2 regions of the Cytobacillus sp. FSL H8-0458 genome follow, and region 2 is predicted to be linked to the other one. Evidence: riboswitches for the same ligand, from Rfam matches in the RefSeq annotation. Region 2 holds a riboswitch; the other holds the start of a gene.

Region 1 (9,211 bases), 2.5 Mb from region 2:
TTTCATATCGTCACTATATCACCGTGATATTTTATTGTCAATTTTATTTTTAAAAATGACAGTTTATTATCAAAATAAATGAAATTTATATCATTGCAGAATCCGAGTCAAACAAAAAAATGCAAGATTCTTATTTATAAGGAATCTTGCATTAGAATCTATTTTAATTTGTAATAAATGATTTCAGGATCTTCTTCATCTAAATTTTCAACTATTCCGCTCTGACTTTCACAGTAATACAATGCCCTCTTTCATTGTTGAGTATAATCTCGGCTGCTTGTTTACCCATAACCTAACTGTCTATATTTACAATGTTGCCCAAATCTTCAATATCAGCCTTAATAATGGGTCTTCATCTTACTTCTCCATTATCAGTATTATCAAGGCAGTTCTACAAAAATAGCGTTAATCCCTTCCCGGATTAACGCCTCAATCAATATGAGTGCACTACTGACCCTTTATCTTTTTACTTAGTTTTTCACTGAACCTAAACTCTCAACGAGCCGCGGAACCCTCTTGCACCATAGTAGGAATCGGCTCCATTGTGATACACAAACACCGTATCGTAGCGGCGGTCACAGAAGAGGGCCCCGCCAAGTTTTCTGATATGAGCGGGTGTCTGTACCCAGCTCGATGTTTTCTTATCGAAAGCTTCAAGCTTCTGGAGCTCCCGGTATTGCTCTTCTGTTAAAAGTTCAATCCCTATGGCAGCCGCCATATCCGTTGCGCTGTTTTCCGGCTTATGTTTTTTCCTTGCCTCCAGTGCTTCACGATCGTAGCAAAAACTTCTGCGGCCCTTAGGACTTTCTGCTGCACAATCAAAAAATATGTATTCGCCCGTCTTTTCGTCATACCCGGCAACATCCGGTTCGCCGCCCGTTTCTTCCATTCCATTCAGCGACCATAGTTTCTCAGGATTAGCCTCAAGCTTAGCTTGTACATCCGCCCATTCAAGCCCTTCATGCCTGAACATATTCTTTTCAAAACGTGCTTTCAATGTTTGCAGCAATTCATACTGCTGTCCTGGTGACAGCACCTTGCTTCCTTTTGTCATATGAGTACCTCCTTTTTTCTCCATTATAATATAATTATGACCCTGAAGAGCTAGTTGATAAAAGCTGGAGCCGGATTTTACTTTTCATATAACCGCCCTTTGGATTTTGGTCTTCGGTTTCTCCTTTTTTGTTTGAAGCTGCTCTGGCTTCGGACTCAAATCCGGTGTTTTCCTCTTCCTGTGTCTGAACCTGAACCAACTTCGGACTCAAACCCGACATTTTCCCCTTCCTGTGTCTGAACCGGAACTATCCCGCACTACAAAAAAACACTAACAAACGAATACATTTGTTAGTGTTTCCCAATCTATTATGAAGCTTGTTGTTCAAATCTTTCTTCTGCTGGAGGGTTGAATTGCCCTTCCCACTTCGCTATAACAATTGCCGCCAGTGAGTTCCCCACCACGTTAACCGCTGTGCGTCCCATGTCAAGGATACGGTCAATACCCGCAATAAAGGCAAGCCCTTCTGCAGGCAATCCAATGGTGCTGAATGTCGCCAGCAGCACAACAAAGGATACGCCAGGTACACCCGCCATTCCTTTCGATGTAACCATCAGTACTAACATTAACGTAATTTGCTGTCCGATGCTCAATTCGATTCCAAACATCTGGGCAATAAATAAAGAGGCAATCGCCTGATATAAAACAGATCCATCCAGGTTAAAAGAGTAGCCTGTTGGAATTACGAAGGAAGAAATATGTTTCGGGCTTCCCGCTTTCTCCATTTTGTCCATGATTCTTGGAAGAACTGTTTCCGAGCTTGCTGTTGAAAATGCCAAAATTAATTCCTCTTTGATCATCTTCAATAATTTAAAGATGCTGAACCCGACCACTTTGGCCATCACTCCCAGAACAACAAGAACAAAGAAAATCATGGAACCATATACAGTGAGCGCCAGCTTGCCTAATGGGATCAGTGAGGCAAAACCATACTTGGAAATCGTGACACCAATTAAGGCAAATACCCCGATCGGTGCATACTTCATAAATAGGTTAGTTACATAGAACATCGCCTTAGCCGTACCTTCGAAAAATCTCAGAACCGGCTTTCCAACATCTCCAATTGCTGCGATTCCAAGTCCAAAAACAACAGCAAAGAAGATAATCGCCAGCATATCGCCTTCAACCATGGCTTGTACTGGATTAGTAGGCACAATATGCAAGAAAGTATCCGCTACCGACTTGCCTTCCTGCTCTTTATTGGTTTCGACATAGCTTGAAATATCACTTTGCTGCAGGCTGTCCATATTCAGGCCGGCACCTGGCTGAAATACATTCCCGGCAATTAAGCCAACCACAATGGCAACCAATGTCATCCCAATAAAATAGGTCAATGATTTACCGCCAAGCTTACCAACGGATTTTAAATCACCTACACCAGCAATGGCAACAATAATCGTGGATAGTACAATAGGAACAACAATCATTTTAATTAAGCGGATAAAAAGATCGCCAAACGGCTGCAGGACACTTTGCGCCGCTTCACTTCCATAGAAAATACCGCCAACAGCGATCCCTAAAATAAGACCGATGAAAATCTGAGTGGCTAAACTTAATTTGAATTTTTTCATCAATTACCCTACCTTCTTGTTTAGTTTTAACATGCTGCGCAGGCAAGGGAAACAAAGCTGATCTCAAAAAAAAGAAAATCGACAATCGTCAATTCACTCTGATTCATATTCTCTTATGTTTCCTTAAACGCTGACGAGGTTAGCTTTCGGGTTAGGACTATGGAAACAGTAAGCCCTTCCATCTTTCGGATTCACCCCGTGCGGAAACTCCGCCGTAAATAATGGGTCCCCCGTTCTTAAAATAAGATTAAGCATAGAACACTAAATCATTATATTATCCCAAGATAATTTTTGTAAATAGTTAAGTATTCCCGGTATAAAACAAAAAAGCACTTGGCTCCACCTGCGCCAAATGCCATGATAGCCACACATGCTATCCCCGCTATATCTAAATTAGCATCTTTGTATTAAAACTATTGATCGGGCTTGTAAACTTTTATTAAAATTCCCAGGTGAAAACAATCACCCTAAAGCTTCATACTTTCTCAAACATATGCAATAAAAATTCCAGCGTTTTACTAAATGCTTCTTGTTCTGATTTTTCATCATACCTGGAGGAATAAGGATCACTGAATCCATGTTTCCCAGCAAATTTATATACTTTAATTTTCTTTTTCTCTAGAGCCAATACTAACTTATCAACATCAAAAGACTGCTCTTCTTGCGGAAAAAAAAGCATGGCAGGACTCCGGGGTGTGAGCTCTAAATAGTCCCTAATCCTTGAACCGTAGTATCCAACTATTCCATCAACACATACTTCCTCGCTGCACAGCCAGGCAACAGTTGCACCTATACTAAACCCAATGATATATATTGCTTCGTATTCATCTTTAACATCCAATAATAAATCTTTGATTTTACGTGCCGCTCTATCGAAACCGACATGTTCCATAAAGTGACGATAAGCGGCTTCCTCTTGAGAATAATCAAAAGATATCTCCCGCTCTAATAAATTGGGGCATATCACTTCAAAATTCTGCTTTGTTAATAAATCGCAAAAACTCTTTATATGTTGATTTATTCCATAGATTTCGTGGATTACGAGGATTAATGAATTACTATTTTTTTTCATAATTTCTACCCTTATTCTCCAAATTTTTTCGCCATTCATTATTTACACTTTATTCCATCTAAAGGATTCTACATTAATATCATTGATTCCTTCATCCTCTAAACACCCCTTAAAATCAAAAAAAGCCGCCTATCTGGCAGCCAAACTTGTAGCAATGCTCCATTATGATATTAAACACAAGCTTCATATTCCCTTTTGATGTTATGAATGATCGTCTGAACAGGCAAAATCTCGTTAATTTCATGGACTCTTGCACCCGCAAATACGAGACCATTCTCACAGTCCCCCTTCATGGATGTGACAAGAGAATCCAATGTGCAAAAGCGGTAGGAGCAATTTTTCAGGCAATCGATGCATTTCTTGATTTTCACCTTTTTATTGTCAGAAATTTGTTCAGTAAAGTTATTCTTAATGGCACGGCCTTCCAAACCTACGGTGGTTTTCACCATAACGATATCTTCCTGTTTGGCATGTACATATTTTTCCTTAAAGGATAGGGGTGCATCACATTCATGACTTGCGACAAATCTGGTTCCCATCTGAACACCGGAAGCCCCGACGCGAATGGCATGCGCGATATCTTCTCCTGTCAGGATTCCCCCGGCAGCTATAACAGGAATCTTAACAGCTTCCACGACTTCCGGTAAGATATCGAATAACGGTCTTTCGGTTCCTAAATGTCCTCCTGCCTCATTGCCCTCTACGACTACGGCAGAAGCACCAAGCCGTTCGGACATTTTAGCCAGCCTTGCAGATGACACTATCGAAATGACCGGTGTGCCGGATTCTTTGCCCCAATTGTACATATCCCTTGATATTCCTGCACCTGAAATAATGAAATCCACCTTTTCCTCTATGGCGGCTTTCATTTTTTCAGCAAAATCATTCATGGCAAATAAAACATTCACCCCAATATAGCCCTCACCCTTGATAGATGCCCTGGCCTTTCGTATATGCAGCCTTAACTCTTCAATGCTGATTCCTGTTCCTGAAATAATTCCAATCCCCCCGGCATTCGCAACAGCTGATGCCAGGCCGCTTAACGAAATACCAACGCCCATTCCACCCTGCATGATGGGAAACTCAGGCGTCATATGACCGATTTTTAATTGTGGAAATTTCAAAAGAACTACCCCATTTCATCGCCAATTTATTCTTCTTCATTATTGAGCGAATGAGGGCGATTGAATAGTGATAAATATAATACCTGGTACTAAAAACAGGTGATATTTTTGCGATATTCACAGAATGTTCAAGAATTGCCATAAATGAGCGTGACTACTCCCAAGGAACCTGATACAGTTGACCGCTCCAGCATAACTAAATAAAATGAAATCATCCCAAATTGGAGGTTTTTGTTTGTTGAACTTATGTTTAGAGCTGGAGAAGTAACACTCTCTCCATGAGAAAGTGCCATTTATATTGAAGCTTTATCATCATATAAAGAACAGGAGACTATAAATGGATATCTTAATTCGGCAAGAACTACCTGAAGACTATGATTCGACTGAAGAAATGGTAAAAGAAGCTTTTTTAAATGAAGAATACAGCAACAAAACAGAACATTTTCTTGTCAAAAGGCTCAGAAATTCAGATGCCTTCATTCCGGAGCTTTCTTTAGTGGCGTTAACTCAAGCTAAAGAAGTTGTGGGACATATTCTTTTATCTAAAATTAAAATAAAGGATGGTGAGAAAGCGGCAGATTCTCTTGCACTTGCCCCCCTTTCTGTTCGTCCCGATTATCAAGGGAAAGGCATAGGGAGTCAATTGATTCGTATTGCATTTACCAAGGCAAAAGAGGCCGGTTATCATTCCGTAGTCGTTCTGGGCCATAAAGATTATTATCCAAAGTTCGGCTTTAAGCCAGCCAGTCTTTGGAATATTCATGCCCCGTTTGACGTGCCTGACGAAGTATTCATGGCTCTGGAATTGAAGGAGAATGCTCTTAAAAATGCTGCTGGTGTTGTCCATTATTCAAAAGCTTTTTCAGAATAAGAGGCTGGATAAAAAAGAGCTGCCGATCAACAAGCTTGATCGGCAGCTCTTTAACCTATTGGTTGATAAAGGCATTGGAATTTATTCTGTAAATTTCCAAGCAGGATTCCAAACCACTTCCCATAAGTGCCAATCTGGGTCTTGAAAATATCCAGAATATCCACCCCAAAAAGTCTCGTGAGCTTGAACCGTAATAACGGCACCCGCGCTCTCTGCCTGTTTCATTACCATATCTACCTCTTCTTTACTCCCAACATTATGCCCAATCGTAAATTCAGTTGGGCTTTTTCCTGTCTGGTTCATACTGGTGTCATGAGCGATATCTTTTCGATTCCAAATTGCCAGTTTTAATCCAGATTGCAGATCAAAAAATGCCACAGCACCATGCTCGAATTCTCTTCCTACTATGCCCTGTGTTGGAAACCCAAGACCATTTTGATAGAAATGTAAGGATCTTTCTAAATCATCTACACCTAATGTGATAACTGAAATCCGCGGTTTCATATAAGACCTCCCAATAATCTTGCAAATTTTCGCGAAGAAAAGATCATAAAGCATCATCATTCATTTATATCGTAAATCAATTGATCGAATAATTCGCCATCCACATAAAGCAAAATGGCCCATTCTCCCTTTTTGGGAATCTTAACAGATGATGGTGTATGAGCATCCGCCCCGTTGTTTGGACCATATGCGCGAATGGTCCATCCCATTCCATTTGTTAAAATGGGATGAACTGTTTGCGATTCTTTATGAAAGCCAACGATAGTCAAGTCTGTATTCTCAACGCCCCATAAATGCCACATCCACTTTTGGCCGTTTAAACTGGGCATGTCAGCGCCGATCACACCGGACTTGTTTTCATTTCCAATTATGCCCCTGCTGCCGAACTCCACAGCTTTTCTCTTCCAATCAATAGTGTCAAAATCGCTCTCTTGAACAAAATCCGGTATATCCTCAGGCAGCGTAATAGGGGCATCTTTTGCTTTTTCTGCCACACTGACCACTACATCTCCATAGGATTTGCCATCCAGATACACTTCAAACTTCCACAGGCCTTCGTAAGGAAGGGGGAATGTCGTCGTGAACCGCTGCAAACTTGGGTACCCGGGAGAAGGATCTATTATTTTTTGCTGAGGTAAGACTTGTAATCTTTCGCCAGTTTCTTTATGAAAGGCAGAAATGGAAAGCTCTTTTCCTTTATACGTGTTAAAAGGCTCCTGGAAATTAAAGATATATCCATAAGGCGATCCTGCTTTCAGATAAGGATCGGGTAGTATGCTGAATTTTATCTTTTGATTCACCTTATATTCATGCCGGATGTTCCATTCATCAGCCGTACCGCCATGTATCTGGTTTTGGTCCTGCCTGACCCATGTCTCAGTTGAAACTAAGAAAGCTAAGAGGCAGATGGCCAAAGTGGATATGGTAAATATAACGAATTTTTGAGGCTTTTTTGGCTTCTCTCTTCTATCGGAATGGAGCGCTTTTCTAATATTCATTTTTTGAAATTCCGTAAAGTGCTCGCCCTTGTGAGTTGTCGAGTCCATTGCCCGCCGCAGCTGACTAAGCTTGCTCTCCATTATATCCCCGCCTCTCCATCATTTTTTTCAACTTCATCCTGCCTCTGCTCAATCTCGTTTTAATCGTATTTTGGTTTACTCCTATTAGTCCCTGGATCTCTTCAATCGAACATTCTGCATAATAATAGAGAGTAATAACTTCCCGGTACTTCACAGGCAAAGACAATACACAAAAGGAAAGAAATTCTTCCTCGCTGCGCTTCAGCAGCTCCTTTTCCGGAGGCAATTCCTTCGATGAAAATAAAGAAAACAGACTCGAATTAAGCACTACTTTCCGAAACGCATGACTCTTCAGGACATCCTTTGATCTATTAATAGCTAATCGATAAATCCATGATTTAAAGGAGTTCAATTCATCGATTTTGTCATAATTTTGGTAACTTGTTATGAAGACATCCTGAACAATATCTTCCGCGAGCTTCCAGTCCTTCACATAGTTATAAGCAAACTTCGTGAGCCGTTCACCGTACTCATCCATTATCATCTCAAGCCACATATCACGATCTTCTAATGAATCATCATCCCTGATCTTTCTCACACACTCCCCACCCCGTTTTCACTTTAATGCTAAGACGAATGAGTTGAGTAAAGGTTTCGTTTTTCTTAAAACCCTGGTCCTTAAATCCATCTCTAATTGCCTTTTATAAGACCTGTTTATTCAAAAAGAAAAAGCCACCGGGACTGGCAGCTGCGTTTGTTAATCATTTTCCCTCATTGAAAACAAATAAATAATTGCAATGGTAACGGCAATTATTGAAGTGATTACAGAATATCGAAAAATAGCAAAAAAGAACTCAGGAAATGGTGTGATAATACTTGAAGTCATACCATCAACATCTGTTGTACTTTCGATTCGCTTCATAAAGGCGACCAATAAGAAAAAGGAAACAATAAATGAATAGACTCCTGTTTTCACTAAGATTTTCTCCATGAAATCCCCCTAAATTGACACATTATTTTTTAAAATTCCAGTTACATGTAATTACTGAAATCCGCCTGTGTCCTTATTATCTCCCATTAAATAATTTGAACTTTCTCCTGGCTTTGCGTTCGGATTTGTTGGGGTAAGTGGGTTATTATTGTTTCTCCTGCGTCTCCAATCAATAAACAAAGCAAATAATATAATTCCCGCAATATAAATTACGACCCACCACATAGGTTCACCCCCTATTTCGAAAGGCGACTTTATAGATAAACAACTCTTAGTTTAAGAAAAGGTAAAGAAGCAACGCAGTCATAATATTGGGCAGACCAATTAATACTGAGCCGATGCTTGTTCTTTTTCGCTTTCGTCTTTCGTCTTTCGTCAGGAGAATCGGCTGCTTCAAAACCCGCCCTCATCCGATGGGGACCAGCTAAAGAACCTGACATAAGAATGGACACAGCAATAAACAACAATCCAATGGCTCCTGTCACTAAATAAGCTTTACTGAATTCCCAAAAACCAATTGAAAATAAAACACCAGCTATCGCCAAAACGATCCCTAAGGTTAAATGCTTCAACCCAAAACCTCCTTTTATAACTATACGACTGAAACCTCTAATTGTTTCAATTTTCTTTCTATTAATATTCTTTGCGAAGAATGGCCACACAAACTTCCACATCTAAAAAAAGCTGTACCCTAATTCATATACTTCGCAACTAACAAATAACACCTTTCTCTTGTCAGACTTGCCAGAGCAGCCACATATTCCAATTGCTCCATTGAACCCCCTTTGTATTTTAGGGAAGAATTTTTAGCCGTTTCATCTCTTTGCTGGATCCATTTCCGCTGTTCTTCTCTTAGTTGGTTCATCTGATCATTTTCAAGCTGTTCTTCCAGCAGCCCATAGATTTTGTTTAATTCGTCATCCCACGTTCTATATCTTTCTTCCTCCTGTTTCACCATTTCTGCGGTCGTTGTCTTGGCTTCTGCGTTTCTGTCCGCTTCTTCCA
Region 2 (7,093 bases):
CTAAAAATGGTAATGATACTTAATAAGTTCACTACTTAAATTGTGCCCAAACAGATATCCATAATGCTCCAAAATTCAAAAAAAACGATATCAGTTCAGCAATAAAAGCAGTGACTGAATTAATGATAAGCTTTCATGTGAAATATTCTTTTTGACGTATTCATATTTTTCGGGATCCGATTTTTTTAGCTGAGAAAGCGCCTTTGTCACATCCTCCTCGAGATCCTGAATTTTTAGCCTTAGCTCTAGAACATCAACCTCTTCAGAAAATTGACTGATGACTTTTTTCTTGATTTCCTCCAGTGACAAACCATCCGCTTTACATTTCTCGATAAAAGCAATACGTTCGATGGAGGAATAGTCATAATAGCGATAATTTGAAGGTGAACGTTCTGCTTCTAAAAGACCAAGGGAAGTATAGTAATCAATCGTTCTCTTCGTAACCTTTGCTTTTTCAGCCAATTCTCCAATTCTTAACTTCTCAGCCCCATGAGGTTCCCTCCAAACTGTTACGTGATGGTTATGAATCTAATTATACTAAACTATCATAGAAAAGCAATGAAATTGAATGAAGGAGGGGAGGAAGAGCTCCAAAAAAAATAACACCGGATAACCGGTGTTATTTTGTGATCAGGCTTTAACAGCCTCTTTTTTTGCTTCTGTTTCCGCGACAATAACTGCACAAGCAGCATCGCCTGTAATATTGACAGCTGTTCTCGTCATATCAAGCAGACGGTCAATACCAATGATTAATGCAATACCTTCAACCGGCAGGTTAACTGAGTTAAGAACCATCGCCAGCATGATTAGGCCGACACCCGGAACTCCTGCTGTACCAACGCTGGCAAGAACCGCGGTAAGAACAACCGTGATAAGCTGGGTAAGTGATAAGTCCACATTGAATACCTGTGCGATAAATATAGTGGCAACACCCTGCATGATGGCTGTTCCATCCATGTTGATCGTTGCACCCAGCGGCTGAACAAAGCTGCTGATTGATTCAGGAACTTTCAGATTCTTTTGGGCAGTACTCATGGAAATCGGCAATGTTGCATTACTGCTTGATGTACTGAACGCAACACCCATTGCTGGGGCAAATCCCTTAAAGAAGGATAATGGATTTCTTTTTGCAATGAGTGCGATTGAACCGCCATAGGTAATAACGGCATGGACAAGAAGGGCAAGAACCACCACAATCATATATAGTCCCATTGCCTTAATGGCATCAAGCCCCTGGCTTCCAACAGCAGAAACAATAAGTCCGAACGTTCCATAAGGTGCAAATTTCATAACCAGATTAACAAGATACATCATTATGTCATTGCCCTGTTCAATCAGGTTTAAAATTCCTTTTGTTTTATTTCCAAGCATCGTTAAGGCAAATCCAACAAAAATGGAAAAAGTAATAATCTGAAGCATGTTTCCTTCCGTAAAGGCTTTTACCGGATTGGTCGGAATAATATTTAACAGGGTGTCTGAGACAGGCGGAGCTTCTTCTGATTCATACTCCACGTTTGTTACGTCAAATTCCCCAACATTTCCTGGCTGGAAGACATATGCCAAAGCTAGTCCGATAATAATCGCTATACTTGTAGTAACTAAAAAGTAGGATATCGTTTTTACGCCGATTCTTCCTAATTTCTTTGGATCACCAAGCCCGGCTGTACCAAGAGTGATGGAAAAGAATACGATCGGGACAACCAGCATGTTAATCAGGTTTAAAAAGATTTTTCCAAGCGGTGTAAACACCAACTTGTCAAGCTCAGGGAATATCCCAGGAGCAAATAAATTAATCAGAAGACCTGTTATTCCCCCTGCTATCAGGGCAATAATAATTTTAGTAGATAATTTCATACGCGTTCCTCCAATGAATAAAGTAAAAAAATGTAAAATATAGACACAAAAAATAATATCCTTCCCTATATTACCCCCAAAAAACATAAACCTAACTTAAAAAAGGCAACAAAAAAACACAGAGGTAAAAACCACTGTGCATATATGCAGTGTTTCCCTCTCAACACGCTTACGAGGTTAGCTGTCGGGTTCGGGTCTTGAGAGTACCCTACCTGTAAAAGGATTCACCCCAGGTACTTTTTTAGAAAAAGTACAATTGGTTCCCCCGCTCAATTAAGATTAAGCGAAAATTATTTATGTTTTTTTAATATAATAACAAAATAGTATGAAATTTGTAAACATCCTTTTAATTATCTGTTATTTTCAATAATATATTATTCTCTTAATAATATTAGGGTATTAGAAATTAAGCCAGTTGAAAATAGGATGTCTATTTTTGTCCTTGACTTTCAGTTCCTTCTTATTCAGCTTGTTTTCATGTTCGGCCAGCCACTTTTTTAACTCTTCTTTATCCTTGCATTGCGTATAATAAGTCTCCCCATTTTTCCCAGTGGCACTCACAACATATCTGCATGTACTTCCCATAATGCACCCTTTTCAAAGTAATTTCTTTTTGAATTATAACAAGATTTATAGCAATGTCCACTATATTTTAAAAGAAAATAGATATAAGCATTATGGGAAAACAATCCTATTTTCGCAAAACTGTAATAAAACCGTCCAGAATTTCGTGACTCTCAGTAAATCCTTTACCTGCATAAAATTCAAGGGCCTCTGTATTCCCATTTGACACATAAATAAAATAATCTTCTACATCTTTAAATTGACTTAACCACTCCATCGACATGTTAAAAAGCACTGACCCAATTCCGTATTGCCGGTAGCCATCTTTAATAAAAAATTGTGATAAGCAGCCAACATTGTCTTTCTCCACTGAGGATAAATCAAAAAAAGTGGCGAAATCATTGGAGTAGGCTTCCTTAGGAGAAACATTGGAATAGACATAGCCCACGACTTCTTTATCGTCCTTAACAATTACAATATAATTATGTATAGCAGATTTTACGGATGGAACCATTCTTGTTTCAAAATTCATGCTGTCAAAACGCTCAGGTGTTATATGTGACTTTGATTTCTGAAAAGCCATCAGCTCATTGCATAAATTCCGGCATAGGCTGATTTCGTCTTCTGTTATCACTTCATAGTTTAGATTCATACCAATTCACCCCTTTAGCTAACATTTTATATTGGAATGCCTATATTCGTCTAAAAAAAGAGGGAATATATTTTTGATAGAGAAATATTTTTTAAACTAATATAAAAAGAGGGACGATCATGATTAAGGAAATCAATATTAAAGACCGAAAAGCGGCAAAGCAGGTTTTAAGCGTACAGCTTCCTGCGTATAAAATTGAGGCTGAAATCATTGGTTATCCTGATTTACCTCCTTTGAAGGATTCTGCAGACGCTTTGCGAATAACCGGAGAGACCTTCTTTGGGTACTTTATTGGTGAAAAATTATGCGGTGTGATTTCCTTTAAAGAGAAGAATGATGTTTTAGATATTCATAGACTGATTGTGCATCCTGAACATTTCAGGAAGGGAATTGCACAAAAGCTGCTGAACTTCATTGAACTGAGACCGATGATTGAAAAGATGGTTGTCACAACCGGCTCCAAGAATACTCCAGCTGTCGCATTTTATGTGAAAAATGGATTCAAAGAGGTTGAAAAAATCAAAATAAACGATTCACTGACAATTACTGCTTTTGAGAAATTATTATGGAAAGCCGTGAAGGTGGAAAGGAACGGCAATAGGAATTTTAAATTAAGAGAAGCTATTGAGATTCTTGAACGTACACCTGATACGCTGGATGCATTACTAAGAGGTTTATCTTCAGAATGGCTGAATGGCAATGAAGGTGAAGGGACGTGGAATGCAGCCGAAGTGGTTGATCATTTGATTGATGGCGAAGAGAAAAATTGGATTCCGCGACTGACCTTTATTTTGCAGAAAGGGGAAAGCAAGCCATTTCCTCCAATTGACCGTTTTGCTCATTTAAGTTTGTCAGGGGATCTGCCTTTTGAAAAAAAGCTTGAAATCTTTAAGACCCTTAGAATGAAAAATTTGGCCACACTGAGGAGTATGCCTGACCTGGAAAATCATTTCGAAAAGAAAGGCCTTCATCCGGCATTTGGTCCAATAAGAGTCAGGGAATTGATTTCCACTTGGACAGTGCATGATCTTACGCATATTTCACAGATTTCAAGAGTATTGGCGAATAGGTACAAGACAGATGTTGGTCCCTGGATTGAGTATTTGAGCATATTAAAAAAGTAAGCACTTTAAAAAATTGTTAAGTATTGTAAAACAGCAGAGTTTTGGGACCAATACCTCATGCTATGGTCAAAGGTGTTCATTTATACTGAGAGTTGATTGTGACTTTTCTGATTATTCGAAGTCCTTTCAAAACATTATGGAGGCGAATGAATGCTGAATCGTAAGAGAAAAAGTCTGCTGTTATCGCTGATTCTATTTGCTGCCATTCTCATTGTAATGCAGCCCATCCAAGATTCAATAACAAAGGCAGCTGCTGGAGATGGGTCCTGGTCATCACCTTATTCGGTTTCTCAGGGAATCAATGCTCAAAATAACGCATCCAAAACTGTTCAAGGCTATGTGGTTGGACAGCCGACTGCAACCAATACGGTTATCACCAGCAGGTTTCCAAATGATTATGCTTTGGCACTGGCGGATAGTCCAACAGAGACCAGCTTGGCTAAGATGATTTATGTTCAAATCCCATCCTCCTTTCGCTCAGCTTTTGGTTTGAAATCGAATCCATCTCTGATGGGAAAGAAAATGAAAGTAACGGGAACGCTGACTGCCTATTTTTCTCATCCGGGGCTTAAGGACGGTACTGCTTTTGAGCAGGATGGCGGCGGAGCAACTGACCCGGAACCCGGACCTGACGGGTATTATGATGCTGCAAATGGTAAAACAGGTGAGGCTTTAAAATCAGCTCTTCATAACATCATCGATGACCACACTGGAGTTTCCTACTCCAATGTATGGGAAGCGCTTCGTGAAACTGACGAAGACCCGGCTAATCCCAATAACGTGATTCTCTTATATACCGGCCGTTCTCAGGGCAAATTCACCAATGGATCCGGGGTCAATGATTGGAATAGGGAGCATGTGTGGGCTAAATCGCACGGAGACTTTGGCACAGCGATGGGTGCGGGAACTGACCTGCATCATTTGCGGCCAACAGATGCTTCTGTAAATAGTTCACGAGGAAACCTCGACTTTGATAATGGGGGATCCCAGCATTCTGAAGCACTTGGAAATTACTATGACTCAGATTCCTGGGAACCAAGGGATGCTGTAAAAGGTGATGTAGCCCGTATGCTGTTTTATATGGCTGTCCGCTATGAAGGAGACAGCGGAGAAGTGGATCTGGAGCTAAACAATGCAGTCAATAACGGTTCTGCTCCTTATCATGGCAGAATGTCTATCCTGCTCGAATGGCATAAGGAAGATCCGGTCGATGATAAAGAACGGAGAAGAAACGAAATCATCTACACTGATTACCAGCATAACCGCAATCCATTTATAGATCATCCTGAGTGGGCATCTGCGATTTGGGAATAAGGTACTATCCGTTTTAGCAAACAATTCAGTTAAAATAACATTTTTTATTCACAGATAAATTACACACAAAAAGCTCAGAGCATATGACTCTGAGCTTTATTTTTTGTATGTGACCTATTCCGATAAAGTACCCAATTAATGCATAATAATTACTCGTTTTTAACGATTTCCTTCCAGTAATACCAGGCTTCAAGGTATCCCTGAAATTCACTTGGATGATGTTTTATACAAGTTGCCATTCTAAGATATAAACCAACTAGTGCCTCTTCATATAAAACAGAAGGATTTATTACCGTTTTAGATTTCAAAAAGGCTGCTGCACTAAGGAGGGTTTCTTTCGTTAGTTCCTCTGGGGATGAACAAAAGGCATAAATTAAATCATATAAAGGTTCGCCAATAACAGGCGTCGGGTCAATTACACCACTTAATTGTCCATTACGAAAAATGAAATTATGTATTCCGCAATCCCCGTGCAGTAAAAATGACTCTTTGCCTTTGCTGTTTTTTTCAGCAAGGTCCAGTACGAGATTATAATGACTATTATCTAATCGTGAATGGAGGATTTTGTTTGCTTCATTGATGTTATCAAATATAAAACTCTGCCAAGACTCTGATGGCTGATCCGCCCAGCCCCAGCCTTTACTGCTGTCAACGGGTCTGTAATGATTTAAAAGCCCTTGCACCAGCGTTTTGAGGGTTTCTTTTTTGTTTTTTCTACCATAATTGGCATTGCCTTCAATGAAGGTATAAAAGATGTACTCGTATAATGGTTCAACGAATAAAAGTTTTGGCAATAAATCAGTCATCTTGTAATCATTAAGGAAATTCGCCTCCGATTTAATAATTTGCGGTTCATTTTTCTTAATGACATACTTTCTATCCTCAAAATGCAGAAGGTACAATTCACTTACCGTACCACCATTTAATTGTTCATGATAAGCTGGCTTTGAATGTAGAATGTTATTGTCCATTAGTTCATGTATTATTTCTTGTATATTCATACTTCTCCCCCTTTCTATGACGCCTTCTTCTGCTTCTCTTTATATTTTAATATAAGTTACCTGTTTCTTGCTGTTTCTCAAAAAAAAATCGAGTATACAACTTTTGCGATTTCATGCTCGATTTCGAATGTTAATTCTATTATTTCTCCACGTTATCTGACCTGCTAACTGTATTACTTTTATATTTCACAAATTATCAATATATTCTGAAATGAAAAAGGGTGTTAAGCGGTTATAATTAAATAAAGGGGAAAGCGTTTTCATTCCTCCTTTCAATTTTAAAAAAGGGGTGCTGAAAATGAACTATTTAGAAATAAAGAAGAAGCTGGAAGCTGCAAAACATGAACTGGAGCTGAAGATGCACGATCAGGCTGCATCAGAGAGTGAAAAGGAAACTCTTCAAAAGAGGGTTGACAACTATGAGTATATGCTCGAATTAACGGATATGAATCACTTTGAAAGAGGGAATATAATCAGTTAGGGAGGCGGTCCTAGGAGCCGCCTCTTTTTTTGTGAAAGGCCATGATAAAAGATAAAGATGATTTTTCTTATTGACAAACAGGGCAGGATTCTTGAAGAAGGTA

Evidence for each region. Region 2 has a riboswitch for cyclic di-AMP ahead of NYE23_RS05300 (dicarboxylate/amino acid:cation symporter). Riboswitches for the same ligand answer to the same signal wherever they lie in the genome.
Region 1: it holds a riboswitch for cyclic di-AMP, as region 2 does, so the genes downstream of both, NYE23_RS17735 (cation:dicarboxylate symporter family transporter) here and NYE23_RS05300 (dicarboxylate/amino acid:cation symporter) in region 2, are expected to answer to the same signal.

The regions. Positions count from the first base shown of each region.
Region 1 covers NZ_JBBOBR010000001.1:3,579,280-3,588,490, forward strand. The annotation lists gene NYE23_RS17725 (DUF4256 domain-containing protein) at 488-1,054, opposite strand; gene NYE23_RS17730 (hypothetical protein) at 1,089-1,265, opposite strand; gene NYE23_RS17735 (cation:dicarboxylate symporter family transporter) at 1,363-2,625, opposite strand; cyclic di-AMP (ydaO/yuaA leader) riboswitch at 2,739-2,889, opposite strand; gene NYE23_RS17740 (dienelactone hydrolase family protein) at 3,101-3,736, opposite strand; gene NYE23_RS17745 (NAD(P)H-dependent flavin oxidoreductase) at 3,868-4,821, opposite strand; gene NYE23_RS17750 (GNAT family N-acetyltransferase) at 5,159-5,692, shown strand; gene NYE23_RS17755 (VOC family protein) at 5,774-6,196, opposite strand; gene NYE23_RS17760 (hypothetical protein) at 6,253-7,275, opposite strand; gene NYE23_RS17765 (sigma-70 family RNA polymerase sigma factor) at 7,259-7,813, opposite strand; gene NYE23_RS17770 (hypothetical protein) at 7,973-8,206, opposite strand; gene NYE23_RS17775 (hypothetical protein) at 8,258-8,431, opposite strand; gene NYE23_RS17780 (DUF5316 family protein) at 8,461-8,778, opposite strand; gene NYE23_RS17785 (lysozyme inhibitor LprI family protein) at 8,898-9,211, opposite strand, start outside.
Region 2 covers NZ_JBBOBR010000001.1:1,038,912-1,046,004, forward strand. The annotation lists gene NYE23_RS05295 (MerR family transcriptional regulator) at 91-462, opposite strand; gene NYE23_RS05300 (dicarboxylate/amino acid:cation symporter) at 631-1,854, opposite strand; cyclic di-AMP (ydaO/yuaA leader) riboswitch at 2,005-2,150, opposite strand; gene NYE23_RS05305 (hypothetical protein) at 2,254-2,439, opposite strand; gene NYE23_RS05310 (GNAT family N-acetyltransferase) at 2,546-3,070, opposite strand; partial or broken gene NYE23_RS05315 (GNAT family N-acetyltransferase) at 3,190-3,618, shown strand; gene NYE23_RS05320 (DinB family protein) at 3,652-4,194, shown strand; gene NYE23_RS05325 (endonuclease) at 4,345-5,508, shown strand; gene NYE23_RS05330 (phosphotransferase) at 5,658-6,509, opposite strand; gene NYE23_RS05335 (DUF3896 family protein) at 6,808-6,990, shown strand.